DNA from 4 places in the Paenibacillus sp. J22R160 genome. Region 4 is predicted to be linked to each of the others. Evidence: riboswitches for the same ligand, from Rfam matches in the RefSeq annotation. Region 4 holds a riboswitch; each other region holds the start of a gene.
The links. A riboswitch is a leader RNA that binds a small molecule or an ion and turns the genes downstream of it on or off. The one in region 4 is predicted to bind cyclic di-AMP.
Positions count from the first base shown of each region.

Region 1 (4,210 bases), on a different contig from region 4:
CTTCAAGTGGCGAAGTATACGGCGAAAACGACGGGGAAAGAAACGCCGCTCATGGAGAAGTACGGCAAAATGATCAAAGAGAACGAAGCCATCGCGGTCAACAACCCGACGAATCCGCTCGTTTCCGAGACGCAAACGACCAAAGGCAGCGAGCTGAAGCCGATCATTGACGATGCCCGGACGAAATATATCCTGGGTAAAATTGATGAGGCAGGCTGGAAGCAAGCGATTGAGCAGTGGAGAAAAGCCGGCGGCGATAAAGTGATTGAGGAGTTCAGCGCGCAATATGCGAAGAGCGGCAAGTAAGGCAGGAAAATAGTAGAGGCGGCCATGAAGGTAGAGGATTCTACTTTTCTTGGTCGCCTCTTTGCGTGTGGCATGTTAGTTCCATCCTTTAGCAACAATGGGTTTCTTCTTGGTTTTCTTGAACAATCTATAAAATAAGCCGAGTTCCTTTTTCCGTTTGAGAGTGAGTTTAATACCTTCAATCAGCAGCATTGATCTAAGCTCGTCGCGGCGATTCAAAGTATGCAATCTTTTGATAAATAGCTTGTCCATGCGAACATCCCTCCCATTCATCTATCTTCATTATAAAAGGGATTTGCGAATTTAGTTGTCGCATTGTAGAGATAGTTTGCACTTGTTTTGTCGAAAATGGAGCGGGTTGGTCTCGATTTCCTCCAAGTCCCTATAGGCAGATGAATAACTGTGCAGTATCATCTAACGTAGGGTGATTTCATATGTTCATTTCTCCTATGCTTTTGCAAGACGCCAAAGATAATAGACCGTATAACAGTAAACATCATGTTGCAGAAGTTAAACTAGATGGTCTTAGGTGTATTCTTTCAAATATGGACAAACTATATGTATATACGAAAGACAATCAATTGGTTACTCACAAATTTCCTGAGCTATTCCAATGTCCGATTCCTGAGGGAACGATACTTGACGGTGAATTGGTCATTCTGGATGATCAAGGTAAACCGGATTTTGAAGCGATGTCAGCTAGATTTTTAACTCCGACGGATTTATCGCCTGTTGTATTTTGCGCATTTGACATTTTAAAATACAAGGGGATTGATGTCACCGAATTGCCCTTGCTTAAACGTAAGGAGCTGTTAGATCAGGCTTTTATTGAGAATGATAGGTACAAAAAAGTGAAGGTTTACGAAGGTAAAGCGGTGGATTATTTTGAGAAAATCCGGCAGGATGGGCTTGAGGGCATCATTTTGAAGTCTAAAAAAGAAAATTTTAAGTACGAAAGCAACAAACGCTCCAGGCAATGGCAAAAAGTGATTAACTGGACTTATATTGATGTCTACATTTCTGGTTATAGGAAAAATAACTTTGCTCTACTTGCCTCTATTGACTCTGCGAATGGATTGAAAATTCCTGTCGGGGTGATTGAGACAGGGGTAACACCTCTGCATCAGAAGGCGCTAGACGGCGTGAAGCATCGCTTAGTTTTCAAAGAAGACAACCATTTCGCCTATATGGAACCGCGGCTGATGGCCAAGGTTAAGACGAAAAACTGGACGAGAAACGGAAGGCTTCGATCGCCGGTTTTTATGGAATTTGTGATTTGAGAAAAACAAAAAAGACTGGATCACCAAGGAGGAAGTGGTGGTGCAGTCTTTTTGATCTGTACATGCGGTTACTTACATGCGTCTAAAGTTGCCGTTGCTGCTGCCGCTTAGCTGTTGCTCAGCGATTTGAATCAATCTTCTCGTAATATGTCCGCCGATTGCCCCAGTATCGCGAGTAGCCATGTACCCATAATATCCGTCCTGAGGAATCTGAATACCTAGTTCCTGAGCGACCTCGTATTTCATTTGCTCAAGAGCTGATTTTGCTTGTTGCACAAGTATGGAATTGCTTCTACTGCTAGCCATCTGGATTCACTCCTTTATTTGGTGTATGAGTATTTTGTGGAAGTTATGGTTTTTTATTCATGTATTTGGAAAATATTTTCGAAGTGCTTTGAATGCGCTTTCAAAAAGTGTTGGAAAATTTTGAGTCATGTTTTCAGTAAAACCCCGTGTTACAATCGGAAAGATCGATTATGGATCAAAAACTTAGAAGGCCGAAGCTTCTCAGGAAGCACGGGGGACCCATCCTTTGGGGTGAAGCCGCTATCTAAGCGGCCGGGTGATTACTCTTTGACCCGAATCCGACAGCTAACCTCGCAGGCCGCAAAAAGGAGAGATTTCTATGTTGAAACGTTACAAAAAGCTAGTCGTTACCGGTGCTATTGGACTTAGTGTCCTTATGAGCTCAAGCGCAGCCATGGCCGCGTCCGCCACGCACACGGTGTCAGGCAACGACACCATGTGGTTAATCTCCAAGAAGTATGGCGTGAGCCTCACTTCCCTCATTCAGGCCAACCCTCAGGTTGCCAACCCGAATGTGATCTGGTCAGGGATGAAGTTGAACATTCCGGGCAGCACGGGTACAACCGGCGGTACGCAAACACCAGCCCCTGCTACTCCAGCTACACCTGCGCCAGCGCAGTCGGCTTATGCCAGCCAAGTCGTTACTTTAGTTAACCAGGAACGGGTAAAAGCTGGGCTAAAAGCGCTAACTAGCGATAGCGCACTCACAGCTATGGCATTGGACAAAGCCAAGGATATGTACAACAACGGCTATTTTGATCATACGTCGCCGACCTATGGGTCACCTTTTGATATGATGAGCACTTATGGCATTCGTTATTCCTATGCAGGTGAGAACATTGCCAAAGGACAGCCTACGCCTGAAGCCGTCATGAAAGCGTGGATGAACAGCACAGGCCACCGTCAAAATATTTTGAGCCCTAACTTCACTAAGATTGGCGTTGCCTATTATAACGGAGAATGGGTGCAAGAATTCATCAGCAATTAATCCAAAGCAGCCCTTGAGATTTCCCGGATGGGAATTCCCAAGGGTTTTATTTATTTTTTCCACTTAGCAACTCCCCACATCACAAGCGGCAGACCGATCGCATGGACAGGCAAGAAATAAGGGATCGCGATTTTTTGCGGAAAAAGCACGGAACTATCGATAAAGTCCCGCGGGATCAAAGCTAGCAGTAAGATAACAGGCGCTACGAACCAAATTATGCGTCGCCATTTTTTAAGACCAAAGCTTTGAGCTGTTCCATACGTGCAGACGAAAAAGTAGAGAGATACTTTGGTGAACACACTAATAATCCAAATGGCGACAACAAAGGAGTCGAGGTTTTGGAAAAAGTCGTAGTAGGTAATATAACGAACCAAATTAAAGTAAGGATAGGTTTGGCCCGAAGCGGAGAGGTGTCCAAACACGGAAACGATTAAGAAAGTCGAAATGCTTGTTAACAAACCTGCAGCAGCCACCCCAAGAATGGCCGGTTTCACCCCTGTTTGGGGCTTAGAAAGAAAACCCATGATGACGAGCAGCAGGATACAATCCCCAAGAAACGTTGAGGTCGGCAGTGCTCCCTTCAAGATTGTCATCGCACCGGTATCCACATAGAAGGGAAGGATATTGTTGATGTGGATATTTTTTAGGCTGAGCAGAAGAGGAATTGCAATCCCAAACAGGGTGAAGGGACCTAGGATCTCGCAGCATCTGGCAATAACCTCTATCCCTGAGAAAGTTACATAGATCGCAACGAGGAGCATACCCAGAATCGGGACAAGGATGGGGGTTCTCGGCAGAATAGTCGCGACGATGAACTCTGAGTATTGCCTAAGTATAATCGCAAGCACACTGTACCAGTAGATGAAATACACCACGATGACCATATTGCCGACGTATCGACCCAATAACCTCTTGGAAAATTCAATCATGGTTTGCCCTGGATGAGACAGGCTCAACCGAGTACAAATAAATGCGACGCCTACACCTATCCCGGTTGCACAAACCGTTGAAAGCCAAGCGTCTTGCTTCGCAGTTTGGATAGCTGGATTAATGGTCAGTAAAATGGTCATCCCCAGCTGCATGATCAATATCATCCAGAATAATTGTTTCCCGCCGATCTGCATGTCCACAAAAGCTCCTTTAACGATCTAAGAGTTTACCGAGAGGGTGGAAAATTGCATTCACCAGCTGCGTCGGACCTGGCATGCTTGGATTCATGACCAATATGATCGCTAGAATCCAGCATAGGGCCAAGATGGAGAGATAAGCCGCTTTCTCTTTGTTTGGCGCGTTTTTCAGGCGAAACCACTGAAAGAGAGTGATGAGTAAG
Region 1 covers NZ_JCAUAU010000003.1:702,503-706,712, reverse strand. Annotated here, with positions in the region: gene AC58UW_RS10300 (extracellular solute-binding protein) at 1-306, shown strand, start outside; gene AC58UW_RS10295 (hypothetical protein) at 382-558, opposite strand; gene AC58UW_RS10290 (ATP-dependent DNA ligase) at 741-1,586, shown strand; gene AC58UW_RS10285 (alpha/beta-type small acid-soluble spore protein) at 1,659-1,892, opposite strand; cyclic di-AMP (ydaO/yuaA leader) riboswitch at 2,072-2,207, shown strand; gene AC58UW_RS10280 (CAP domain-containing protein) at 2,215-2,880, shown strand; gene AC58UW_RS10275 (GerAB/ArcD/ProY family transporter) at 2,931-4,004, opposite strand; gene AC58UW_RS10270 (hypothetical protein) at 4,021-4,210, opposite strand, start outside.
Region 1: another riboswitch for cyclic di-AMP. It lies ahead of AC58UW_RS10280 (CAP domain-containing protein); the one in region 4 lies ahead of AC58UW_RS06275 (hypothetical protein).

Region 2 (4,210 bases), on a different contig from region 4:
AATACGCAGAAAATGTGTATACAAGAGGCAAACTTGTGCTGAAAGCGATTGAGAAGCAGGTCGGCATCAAGACCATGGATCGAATCATGCGCACCTATTTTCAAAAGTGGCAATTCAAGCATCCTTCCACCAAAGACTTTCAAAACGTTGTCGAGGATGTATCCAAAATGAAGTGGGACGACTTCTTCAATGAATATGTTTACGGCTCGAAGATGATTGATTACTCGATTGAGAGCATCCATGTGAAAGCTGCAGGCAGCAAAGGTGCTGGCCCTTACGAGAGCACGATCCTCATCTCCAAGCGCGGCGGAAATTCGCCTGAGGTGCCGATCCAGTTTCATTTCGCTGATGGCACGGTGCTCGACAAAACATGGGACGGCAAAGAGAGCAGCATTGAATACAAACTAACCCATACGACGCCTGTAGACTGGGTTCGCATCGATCCGAGCTACTCGCTCATTCTTGAGAACAAGCATATTAATAACTACATGCAAGCAGAAGTAGATACCAAGTGGAAGCTCCGCCTAAATCTTGGCATTGTTCAATTCCTGCAAGCTATTTTCGGGTGGGTGGCCTGGTAGGCGCCCACTCTACAAGGCAAGTTTGCCTTCAGCAAACAACGCTTAGGAGGGACACCCGTGACAACTTATCTTAAATCCGGCTTCAGGGCGGCTCTACGGCAACCCTTCGCCACGATTGTCATATTCATGTACCAAATGTGTTGGGGTATGCTGCTTTATAAGCTTGTACAAGGGGTGCTAGTCCCTCTCATGCACCGCTTTCCCGGCGGTGACCAGCCGAAGGAAGCCCTCCAGCTTTTTCTAGCCGAAAGTCAGTTCCAGTTATTCAAAACGGATCTTAGCCATTCCTACTTGTTGTGGCTGGCTGCCTTGCTCCTAGCTCGCATGCTGCTCACCCCTATGCTGAACAGCGGCGTCTACTATTCGCTCACACACTCTGATCAAAATGCCGGCTATCGCTTCGTCCGCGGCATCAAGGAACTCACGCTCCCCTTCTTCGCCGCATATATGATCCGAATCGTCTTGTCACTGCTGCCTCTCATCTGGGTGCTGCCCAAAGCGCAGAAGGTGCTCGCTCACAGCACATCTTATGAACAAGCCTCTCTCGACTTATTGCCTTGGTTAATCGGTATGCTGGTATATGGATTCTTGCTGCATCTGCTTTTTATGTACGTGCAGTTCGCCATTGCTGCGCAGCTCGGCATTCTATCCACGGTGATAACGTTCATGCGGTATTCGCTTCCGATTATCGGCCTTTCCCTAATACTTGTCCTCAGTTCAGGACTTTTGGCAGGGATTACAGTCACAACGACCTATATCTGGGCAGGTCTGGTAGCGCTAATCATTTATCAGCTTTTCCCGCTCTTCCATATTTTCATGCAAATGTGGTCCATCACCTCCCAATTTCAGCTTCTTTCCGCCAAAATGGGACGATAAAAAATAATAAATTAAACCAAAAATGGTTTAGAATTGTTCAATCCCCTTGCAAAAGGGGGTTTTTTTGTCTGTAAAGCGAACCTTTACACATTTTTTCAGACCATATTGCACGAAAAAGGAGGAATTTCGATGTTTATGACGAATTAAGTAACTAGCCTTAAAAAACCAAATATTTCATGCCGAATTCCTCATTTCTTGGGGAAACGGGGGAACCACTCCGGGTGAATTGATCTTGCAAGACAGGGATCATAGGGAACCTTCAACCGAACCCTCCAGCTAACCTCGTAGGCACCGGAAGGAGACAAGCAGTTGAAAAAGGTTGTTGCTCTTTTTTTTAGTCTTGTTTTGTTTTTGAGTGTAGCTTTAGGGAGTGTGTCTGCAGCAGAATCCACATTGGACACAACGGTTAACGAATTGATCGGAACACCGTACCGCGATGCGGGAACGACAACAAGAGGCTTTGATTGCTCTGGTTTCACCGCGTACGTGTTCAATAAATTCGGCATTGACCTTCCTCATAGTTCAGCAGCTCAAAATAAAGAGGGCTACTGGATCGACAAAAGTGATCTTCGTAAAGGTGATCTTGTGTTCTTCGACACAGGGGGCAAAGGCGTTTCTCACGTTGGCATCTACCTTGGAAACGGTGAATTCATTCACTCTGCTTCCAATGAAGGCATTGTGATCAACAAGCTCAGCCAATCCTACTATGCGAAAAGGTATGTATCCGCTAGACGTGTTCTGTGGGATGATATCTACAATCAACTAACTGCTGAATCCAAGTAATTTTCTTGTTCATCATGAATAAAGCCCAGACCAGCGTTAGCTCGAATGAGCCCGCTTTTCAGGGCTTTTATTCATTTCTTGTGGTAACAAATTTGTCAGAAGTCCTACGGCTTCGAGAAAGGACACGAATCATGTCGCTAACAAGCGGAAACGACAAACCGCCATTCCCTGGTATTATTCAGTCCCTTGAGGAGTTAAGGCCCCGTGTTGGTGAACCACACGCTGCCGTCCAGAATAAAGTCATCTCCAGCATCGACGATCATATACGCGCTTTTTTGGCTAAATCCCCTTTATTTTTCTTATCCACATCAAATAAAGAGGGTCTTTGCGATGTCTCTCCGCGCGGCGACCATCCGGGCTTCGTCCGTGTTCTGGATGATCAGCGTCTGATCTATCCAGAACGGCTTGGGAATCGCCGCATCGACTCTATGCAAAATTTGCTCGACAATCCCCAAGTCGGCATGGTGTTCGTCATCCCCGGCGTCGAAACCGTGCTGCGGATTAACGGGCGCGCTTGGCTGACGCAGGATGAGCAGCTGCTGGAAAGTATGCAGCTTGGCGGCAAGCTCCCTGTTGTCGCGGTTGGCGTTGAAGTGCAGGAATGCTTCGTTCACTGCAGCCGCGCCCTCAAGCTATCCAAGGTTTGGGAGCAAGACGCTTGGCTGCCAGCGCAGGAGCACCCGGACAGCATGGCCATGTTCCGTGCTCACGTCGCTCGGAATGGCATCGAGCTGAAGGAATAGGGCAAGTATCACCCTTATTCCAAAAGGTGTAACTTGACATAGCATGTAAGACGTCCTATAATGACGGCATCATGTTTCTAGGGTTCCGTGGCGCTGCAGCGTCAGTCTGGTCCGAGAGAAAACACACAGCGGATACGCTGTGATCACGGAGGGGAAAAAGCCCGGGAGTCTTATCGCGCAGCGATATTGCTTCCAGGCTTTTTCTTTTTTGCCGCGATCTAAGGGCATATTCGTTTACTTTTTAAAGGAGTGATTCAAGATGGCATGGTTATATCTCGTCATTGCAGGTGTTTTTGAAGTCGTTTGGGCGATCTCATTGAAGTTTTCTAATGGTTTTACACGACTGATTCCATCCAGCATCACCATTGTCGGCATGATCATCAGCTTTTATTTTCTGGCAGCAGCTACGAAAACTCTTCCCATCGGCACAGCCTACGCGGCTTTGACGGGGATTGGCGCTGTAGGTGCGATTATTATCGGCACCCTATTTCTGAATGAGCCTGTTAGTTTACTGCGTATCCTATTCATGATCCTCATTCTCGTCGGCGTTCTCGGCCTTAAGTTCACATCCGGACATTAAGCCTACCGTTTGTCACTTCACTTTGGCCGAAGATTTCCTAAGCCACTATGTAACTAACATACCAGAAAGAGCTGCCAACAAATATGCGCAGATTCTCCGACAGCGGCTTAAAGATTTCATTCAACTCTTCGTACGAATAGTAGTTTTTAATAATTTCATGCTTGGAGCCATCGGCCAGCTCCCTTCTTTTGTACGTATCTTCGCTATGTTCACTCGTAATCAGCTCGCCGCCTCTTCCCGGCACGTACACATTATCCGCCATAAAAACGCAGGCCCCTCGTCCAAGCCGCTCGTGGAATCCTTGCAGAAAGGAATCCAGGCGATTTTTCGGAATATGCGAAAACCAGAAGTTGGCGAGACCGTAGTCAAAGTCCCCTTTTACCTCAGATAGCCGGTAGGCGTCCCCTTCCACGAACGAAGTATTATGAAGCGGCCAGGACTTAGATTCAGCAATTCGCAGCACCTCTGGTCGAACGTCCACACCAACGATGTGTTTGGCCGTTTCCGCCATGAACTGTGTCCAATATCCAGTACCGCAAGCCACCTCCAGAACACGGCTCCCAGTTACCTGCTTCTGCACGATATCCGCCAGCATCGCAAGTTCTTGCTGATAATCCGTATCCTCGCGCGCGTAAATCCGTTCATAT
Region 2 covers NZ_JCAUAU010000017.1:108,725-112,934, reverse strand. Annotated here, with positions in the region: gene AC58UW_RS25610 (M1 family metallopeptidase) at 1-581, shown strand, start outside; gene AC58UW_RS25605 (hypothetical protein) at 639-1,457, shown strand; cyclic di-AMP (ydaO/yuaA leader) riboswitch at 1,625-1,763, shown strand; gene AC58UW_RS25600 (C40 family peptidase) at 1,767-2,240, shown strand; gene AC58UW_RS25595 (MSMEG_1061 family FMN-dependent PPOX-type flavoprotein) at 2,372-2,983, shown strand; guanidine-I (ykkC/yxkD leader) riboswitch at 3,051-3,153, shown strand; gene AC58UW_RS25590 (DMT family transporter) at 3,243-3,563, shown strand; gene AC58UW_RS25585 (methyltransferase domain-containing protein) at 3,601-4,210, opposite strand, start outside.
Region 2: another riboswitch for cyclic di-AMP. It lies ahead of AC58UW_RS25600 (C40 family peptidase); the one in region 4 lies ahead of AC58UW_RS06275 (hypothetical protein).

Region 3 (4,210 bases), on a different contig from region 4:
GAGTACAGGCGTAATGGGATGGTCGCGAAGCTGATCCTTCAAGCACTCAAGGTCATGAAGGAGCAAGGGCAGACGCTTTCCTTTCTATCCCCATTTAAGTTTGAATTTTATCGGAAATATGGCTGGGAGACGTATATTGATTACCTGAAATATGAAATTCCTGGGGATAAGCTTCCTAAATTTCATGCCTCGGAAGGCAGTTCTATCGTTCGTGTGACGAAGGAATGGGAGTTATTGAATCCTATTTATGAGCAATATGCCCAGCAATTCAATGGCATGTTGAAGCGGGACGCTAATTGGTGGAACAACAAATATTTTAGAAACAAAAAAGGTATGGTAGCCCTCTATGAAAATGCGCAGGGCGAACGGACGGGGTATGTTTTTTATCAAGTGAAAGAGTTTACGGCAATCATTCATGAGATGGTGTTTTTAGATGAAGAAACAAGACGTGGGTTATGGAAGTTCATAGCGGATCATGATTCAATGATCTCCAAGGTGGAGGTTAAAGCGCCAATCGATGATCAACTGACTTTCTTAGTTCATGACCCTAAGTTTAAGCAAGAGAAAATAACATACTTTTCAGCGCGTATTGTAGATGTTGAAGCTTTCCTTAAGCAATATAGGTTTGAACTGCGCAAGGAAGTTGAACCGATCTATTTGAGGATTTCTGACCCGCATGCTGATTGGAACGACGGCATTTTCAAATTACAATTTACAGACAACGGGGAAAAAGCGCAGGTAACCAAGTTAGCTGAGGGTGAGCAACTAGCTGATGACCAGCTACTGACCTGTAGTATACAAACGCTGACAGCCTTATTTATGAGTTATCAAAAAGCGGGCTTTATGGCTAGAATTGAGCGGCTTCAAGGCTCGAAGGAGCTAGTTACGAGGTTGGAAGCAGCTATTCCGCAGCGGACGACGTATTTGGCGGATTTCTTTTAGATGAATCAGTCCCGGTGTTCCGGGGCTGATTTTTTATTTGGAGGGAACTACAGTCCGCTATCTCTCGGAAAAGGATGGTTTTGACATGTAAGGGAAACTACAGTTCGCTATTTTGCCGATTTCACCTGAAAATTACATCATTGATGGCAAATAAGAGCCGGTAGCTCCGTTCCGAAAGAGAAATGCTCAATTTTCCTCCAATAGCGGACTCCAGTTCCTTTGAGGCGATTCGATCAAGTAGATTTGGAGAGCCCGGAGTTGCAGGGCAGTTTATGTGAGGCTCTCAGTAGCCGTATGTTCGCCAAAATTAAAAAACCCGTGATCATCACGGGTTTAGTTTGTACACCTTAACAGTTTGGAAGCCGAATTTGCGTAAAGATTGCTTGGAGCCTGGAACAAAAATATCAACGCGTTTACCTTTGATTGATCCGCCAGTATCCGTTGCATAAGCATACATGCCGCCTTTCGGCAGGCCGTTGAAATCATAACCTTCTATATAGAGCTTAGATCCAAGTGGAATAACAGATGGATCTACAGCAACGGTTCCGATTCCTAATGGATTACCCATATAATCCAAAGCACCAAATCCGCCATTTTCAGATGGATCTGCCGAGTAGGCTGTTGACTCAAATAATTCATAATCAGGTGCGTGTTGATGGCCATCTTTACTTAGAATCGCTAGTTTGCTGCTTGCGTCCCATTGAACGGGGATGTCGGAAGCATTGCTTAGAAAGCGAAGTGGCACGTATACACGCCCGTTTTGGAACTCGGCATGTGTGTCCATCTCGACACGCGTGCTATCGATTTCGGCCTCTTTTTGACCTGACACTAAGGAAATAGAATGCTTGTCGTTGTTAAGGGTGACTTTGATTTCGTCGCCTTCCTTTTGCCATTGTACGTCATAACCCAGCTTCTCTGTTACGAAACGGATCGGTACTTGTGTTGCATGGTTGTCATCCAAATAAGGTTGTGCATCCGGAAATTGAACCAGGTCATCATTGACTTGAACTTTCACGTCCATACTCGCGGCTGCGTAAGCATGTCCCGAAAATAGGGAAAAAAAGCCCCCTGCCAAAACTGTGGCGGACACAGCAAGGCATGTTAACCCTTTTGTAAACAAATTCAATTGGAAATCCTCCTTCAAATGAGCCTCCGAGGTTAGTTGACGGGTTCGGGAAGAAGGTTCTCCCTAGTCTGCTCTGCGTACAGAGCAAATATTCACCCCATGTAAATCGTCCCCCGTACCGGCACTTTGTCTGTGCACCGGACTCGGCTTTAAATATTTTATCATTGATAGAATAAGAGAAACAACACCCAAAATATGGTTACAGGTCTTAGTGCGTACTGGACTTAGGTCTAGGTACAAAAACAGTCGGGAGTCCGTTTTGACATGTTTGCATTTCGGCTACGATAGTAGCATGAAGATTACGCGAAGGGCGGTTGCAATTATGAGTATGAATCGATCGAAAAGCTGGGCATTCATTCTAATAGCAGTAGGCTTCCTCATTTGTATGCATCAAGTTGGTATGCATTTTCATGTAATGGGATTGTTGATTCCTGTGGTGATGGTGGGGCTTGGTTATGTCGGGATTACTAATGGAAAGAAGATTGGATGGGTTATTTTTGGAGTTGGCGCTTTGATTTTAATTACAAAATTATCTGGATTCCTCGCGATTGTGTTTGCTGTGTGGTTAATCTATTACGGCTATCGCATGCTGAAGAAGCAAAACGATTCGGCGGAGTTCAAACTTTAATCAATAGGAACTTAGGGGGTGTGGGATAATGAGCGTATTTCATCGTATTGGTAAAATGGCGGATATGGCCTGGCAGGAAGCAGCAAGCAAGCTGGACCTGCATGAACGGGGAGGTTGCCACTCCGACTCCGGACGCTCCGGAGGATCGCCGGGCATCGCCGAGCTGGAGGAGCGCTACGAGGAGGCGCTGCAGCGAACGATAGAGCTGCGCAAGCTAAGCGTCGACGCGGAGGAGATGGCACAGCTGCGTGCCGAGCAGGCCGAGCTGGCCATGCGCGCTGGCGACGAAGAGCTGGCGCGTCTAGCGCTGCAAGAGAAGCTGCGCTTGGAAGCTGCCTGCGAGCAGTACCGCGCGCAGTACGCGAGCAGCCAGGACGTCTGCCTGGCGCTCGCAGATGAGCTGGCGGCGCAGCGTGCCGGCCGCGCAGCAGGCGCTGGACAGCCGCGCAGCGGGCTGTCCAAGGAAGAAGCTCGCGAGGCATTGCGCGAGCTGGAAGCGACCGGCCGCGAGCTCGGCCGGGAAGCGCTGCAGGGCCTGCGCGTGGCGGGGCGCGTGTCGCGAGAGACGCTGAAGGAGGCTGGCAGCAACCTCCAGCAGGAGCTGCGCAAGCTTCAGCAGGATTGGCGCGACAAGAAATAAGCCTCGCGTGATTGTACTGCGCCGCGCAAAGCATGCGGCGCAGCCGAGTTCCGGCCTCCATTCCTCTTATCAGATCCTTGCTGGGCAAGGATTTGCATCTTGGAGGCTGTCCATTCTTATGGTATGCTAGGAATCTATAATGAACGAATTAATCGGCAGCCAGAGGAGGTGCAGAGATGGGCGAAGAAACCAAAAACAACCGCAACCGGAATACAGCCCTAGTGCTGATTGGCGCCGGTCTTTTTTTGCTTCTGGATCATACGATAGGCTTTTTCCCCATTCTTGCGATTATCCTCGTCTTGCTGGGCATTCATCGAGTCCGTTCCCGCAAAGACCGCAAAGGTTTTGTGCTCATCGGAGTGGGAGCAGTCATTCTGTTTGGCGATCATGTTACGATTGTTTTCGCTATTGTTTTGATTTCACTAGGGTTCTTTTTCATCCGTTCTAAGCAGGTGCATAAAGATGACACCTATATTCAGAAGCAGAAGCTGATGGATAGCGTCCGTCTGGGACGTGAGCCTTGGATCATGCGCAATAGTTCAACGTGGTATATTATTGGCGAGACCTATATCGATCTCTCGCTGGCCATTTTGGAGCAAAAGGAAACGACGCTTATCCTGCAAGGTGTGATAGGCGATGTTGATATAAAGGTACCAGATGATATTGGCGTTTCAGTAGGAGCTTCTGTCACCTTTGGTCAAATCCAAGTCGGCAGTGAGCGCGAGTCTGGCGTAATGAACAAATTGCATTGGCAATCGTCCAATTATGAGAGCTGCGACCACCGTGTGAAACTTGTGCTTTCTTATATCGTAGGAGATATTAAAATCAAAGTGATGTAACAATCTAGAGGAGGTTCAGCGCATATTGGACGGCT
Region 3 covers NZ_JCAUAU010000003.1:731,623-735,832, reverse strand. Annotated here, with positions in the region: gene AC58UW_RS10440 (GNAT family N-acetyltransferase) at 1-942, shown strand, start outside; gene AC58UW_RS10435 (stalk domain-containing protein) at 1,268-2,068, opposite strand; cyclic di-AMP (ydaO/yuaA leader) riboswitch at 2,075-2,227, opposite strand; gene AC58UW_RS10430 (LiaF transmembrane domain-containing protein) at 2,397-2,696, shown strand; gene AC58UW_RS10425 (PspA/IM30 family protein) at 2,725-3,336, shown strand; gene liaF (cell wall-active antibiotics response protein LiaF) at 3,513-4,175, shown strand; gene AC58UW_RS10415 (sensor histidine kinase) at 4,201-4,210, shown strand, end outside.
Region 3: another riboswitch for cyclic di-AMP. It lies ahead of AC58UW_RS10435 (stalk domain-containing protein); the one in region 4 lies ahead of AC58UW_RS06275 (hypothetical protein).

Region 4 (4,210 bases):
GCATCCTCTGCGCCCAGGTAAGGTAGATTTGTTCTTCTCCGATCACCTATATAGAACAAGTAACCTAACATCTCTACTTTATCCCGCTGTTGACCTTCTCCCAAGAGTGCAGCAATGGGAACATCAAGGAATTTACCTAAGAGATCAAGAAGTGCAGCTTCCAATGCCGTAACAGCGTGTATCGTGATACGAAGATCGAAAGTCTGCAAACCGCGCCCTCCCATATCCCGTTCTGCGAATTGCTTGCGAACCTTAGTAAGAATGTTATTGTATTGACCGATCGATTGACCGATAAGCAATGGGCCCGCGTCTTCAAGCGTTTTACGAATATTCTCGCCGCCTGGTACTTCGCCAACGCCAGTATGACCTGCATTGTCTTTGAGAATGACGATATTTCGTGTAAAGAATGGAGCATGAGCACCACTAAGATTGAAGAGCATACTATCGTGTCCTGCAACTGGAATAACTTTTAGTTCGGTAATGATGGGCGTACTGGAAGTTTGGTTTCTCGATTGCTCATTTAGTAGTTCTTGTTTCATGGCTGGCCTCTCCCTTTCAATTGGATGTATACCGGTTGAATGAAGGTGAAAACTAATTAACTACCTTAGATTAAATTGTACCACGTCCTCTAGCTCCTAAGTACTTAAATACCTCATATTCACATATTTTTGTTAGGGAATAGTATGAGCTCGCTAGAGAGGAAGTTGAAATTATGGTTCATTATAAAAAAATGAAGATCGATGGCTGGGAACTATTTTTTCGCCAAGCCGGAAGTCCGTACAATCCAACAATCATCCTTCTTCATGGTTTTCCAAGCTCCTCCCATATGTTCAGGGATTTAATTCCTTTACTGGCAGACCGATTTCATGTCATTGCTCCTGACTATCTAGGATTTGGAAATAGCAGTATGCCTTCCGTTGAAGAATTTTCTTACACTTTCGAGAATCTATCTATTATGATTGAAAAGCTTATTAATAATCTGTGTATTTCTCATTATATGTTGTACGCCCACGATTATGGAGGGCCTATCGGATTCAGATTGGCTGTTCGCAATCCGCAACGCATTCTTGGGTTCGTTATTCAGAATGCCGTGATTAGTGCAAACGGATTAGGGAAACCGTTCGATCTCTTCAAAGCACTTTGGGCAGATCGTAATCCTGCAACCGAAGCGGCCTTTGCCAAGCTAACAACTTTTGATTTTACGAAAATGCAGTATTTAACAGGCGTGTGTCAGCCCTATCTAATTAGCCCCGATGGTTATTTAATGGACCAATTATTCTTAGATCGCCCGGGTAATGGCCAAATTCAGTTGGAACTGGGCTACGATTATCGCAAGAATGTGGAAGAATACCCTGTTTGGCAGCATTACCTGCGAACCTATCAACCTCCTACGCTGGTAACCTGGGGCAAAAATGATTTTATATTTACGTTAAAAGGGGCCCTTACCTTTGGAGAACTATCCAAGTGTGTGGAAACTCATTTTTTATGCGGGGGGCATTTTGTTTTGGAAGAGCAAAGCCAACAAGTTTCCGAGCTTATCAAGCGGTTCTTTGGCCGTATATATGCTTGGGGTTCCTTTACTTAAATAAACGAAAAAGGAGCTGCCGCCGGGCAAGCTCCCTTCTATTGTTGATAATACTTAAATAGTACTGCTGCTGATGTACTCTCTTAGGCATGGATACGGGCCACTGAGGATATGTGCCATGGTAACGATAAAGTTGTGATGATCCTCCAAAATTTGGGGAGAGGTGCCGACGCGATTGGCTAGTGATGGTTCAACCGCTGCTTCCTTTTCTGAACTTAGTTGGTTAAGCAGTTCGTTGTTTTGAGCTACCGTTCTGCAAATTTCCATTAAAGTCTGTGTTTCGACGCCTGATGGCTGGCAAGTCAAATTCGGAAAATGAATATTGAGCTCTTCCAACCGTCTTTTTAAATGAAGAATTTCATGTTGACGTTGTACAGAATCATTGGATCTTTTCACTTGAAAAAGATTCTTCAATCCTTTGGTCACTCTCGTAAGCAGCATGTCTAGTTCCTCCTATTTTCTCTAGAAGAGAAAAAGGAAGCGAGGGAATAGAACCACAAGTAACAGGGTTCCAATGAATGTTTCTATTCTTTTCTTTCTACGCTGACGAAGTTAGCTGACGGATTCGGGTTGAAAGTTAACCCTAACACTATGAAAGTGTACTCACCCCAGAGAACTTGGTTCCCCCGCTTCTTTAATCTAAAGAATTAAGCGTATTTTATCAATTTACTCCAATGTTACAAGAGAAGCAATAGTAATATTTTCTTATATATGCTATGTCATTAGTCATGTATCCCTTTTAACCATATCATTATTCGATCTACTACCTCCTTATATCTTTGCCCAACAAGCAGGCCGGTGTGTGTCGTATTCCAAAGCCCTGTATATTCCGCATGGAGATGTGCTGCTGTCACCTTTCCTCGCTCATCATCCTCCTCACAATTTACTGCTTTGATCACCAAGGCTGGGCTGGCCATCAAACTGCTGTCTACCGAGATCCCACCGTTTGCTTCCAATGAAAAATAAAAAGCGCTAAATGCTTTTGACGACTCCATAGTTACATATTTTCTCTGAAAATCAACATCATCTGCCGATTCATCTATACTAGTATTCTCTTCTCGGGTTGGCGCAGGCATTAAGATTCCCGGTGTCATCTGAGGCATATGTTTATAGGGTACAGATTCATATACTTCCTTGCTTATACTTGTATCGATGACCACCAAGCCTGCTAGTTTGATGGTTTCAGCCAGCTTTTGGCTTAATATGCCACCCATACTAAATCCTATGAGAATCGGTGGAACACTAATCTCAGCCAGAACCTCTTTCATATCCTCCAAATAATCCTCGAAGGAGACATTTGTCAAATCAAACACTCTGCTTTTGTAATGACCTCTCAAGTTCATAACATAGCATTTCCACCCTTCGCTTATAAAGTGAGGGATGTATTTGCTCCACATCCAACTTCCCGTGTAGGCACCGTGTACAAATAAAAGCGGAGGTCTTTTGGTAGCTTTCTCCGGAAGGCCCTCACCTTCGAATATTTCTAAGTAGAGATCATTTTCTCCGATATATTTCACCATGTGGTCAGGCAAATCTTTCGTATAGTCTTTCATAAAAAGCTCCTCTCGCCTTATAGTTTGACGTCAAACTATTTATCCAAAAAAAATTAGAAGTTGTGATATATTTTCATTAGAATTCTTAGCAATTCCTCTTTTTCTTTATCCGTAATCTCACCATAAAAAACGTTTAGCATGTCTTGTGAAATGGATTCAAATACAGGTTTCAGTTCCTCCCCCTTTGGCGTTAAGGAAACATAGACAACTCTTGTATCTACGGTGTCCCTTTCCTTAATCGTGTAACCGAGACGGACCAATTTGTCAACAAGCGCAGTCACTGTAGACTTATCTTTATCAATTTTCTTGGCAATCTCCGCCATAGTCAATCTTGGCGTCTTGAATAGAGCAAAGATAATATCACCATGTGAAATCGCAATATCATCGACCCCGTATTTCGCCATCTCGGATATAATAAACCGATTCGTCTTTTCTCTAATTTTGGATAGGAGTGATACAGCATCTCTAGGTTTCATATCTACATTATAGTTTGACGTCAAACTAATGTCAAATATAAATGTGAGGCAGCCGAACTAAGTTACCGGCTGCCTAGAGCTACTTTTCACAAATCCACTTTATAAATACAAGGAACTCCCTCCATATCAGAGGTAAATATAATAAACGAGCCATCAGGCGAGAAAGCCGGATGCGGGTGGGCATCCTGTGTGTTGCCGTAAGACTTCCAGCTAGTTCCATGGGAGCATAGTCGCTCTTCTTGCCTCAACTCTACATCCACTAAATAAATGAAATGCTGCTCAGGCAGTTGCCCGTCCCCTACGATCTTCGTGTGATTGGCATTCGAAATAAAGTGGCAGTACTTGGAGCAGTTCATCCAGACTTCTTCCGCTAACGTCTCCGAGTCCATGAAGCGGATGCTTTCATGATAGAGATCGTCCTTATGCCGATAAACATAGGCAAATCTGGAACCGTCGGCAAGCCAATACTCATGCGTGATGAGCTCATCATGCGTTTGTTCCTTGGCGCAGCGCAGCCGCGTCCCGTCCTTTTGGACCAGCCAGAGCCTAGCATCGATTAGATGCCCAGGACCTTCATGACAAAACAAAATAGTCGA
Region 4 covers NZ_JCAUAU010000002.1:578,693-582,902, reverse strand. Annotated here, with positions in the region: gene gudD (glucarate dehydratase) at 1-539, opposite strand, end outside; gene AC58UW_RS06280 (alpha/beta fold hydrolase) at 713-1,585, shown strand; gene AC58UW_RS06275 (hypothetical protein) at 1,640-2,026, opposite strand; cyclic di-AMP (ydaO/yuaA leader) riboswitch at 2,111-2,249, opposite strand; gene AC58UW_RS06270 (alpha/beta hydrolase) at 2,308-3,105, opposite strand; gene AC58UW_RS06265 (MarR family winged helix-turn-helix transcriptional regulator) at 3,192-3,614, opposite strand; gene AC58UW_RS06260 (oligogalacturonate lyase family protein) at 3,701-4,210, opposite strand, start outside.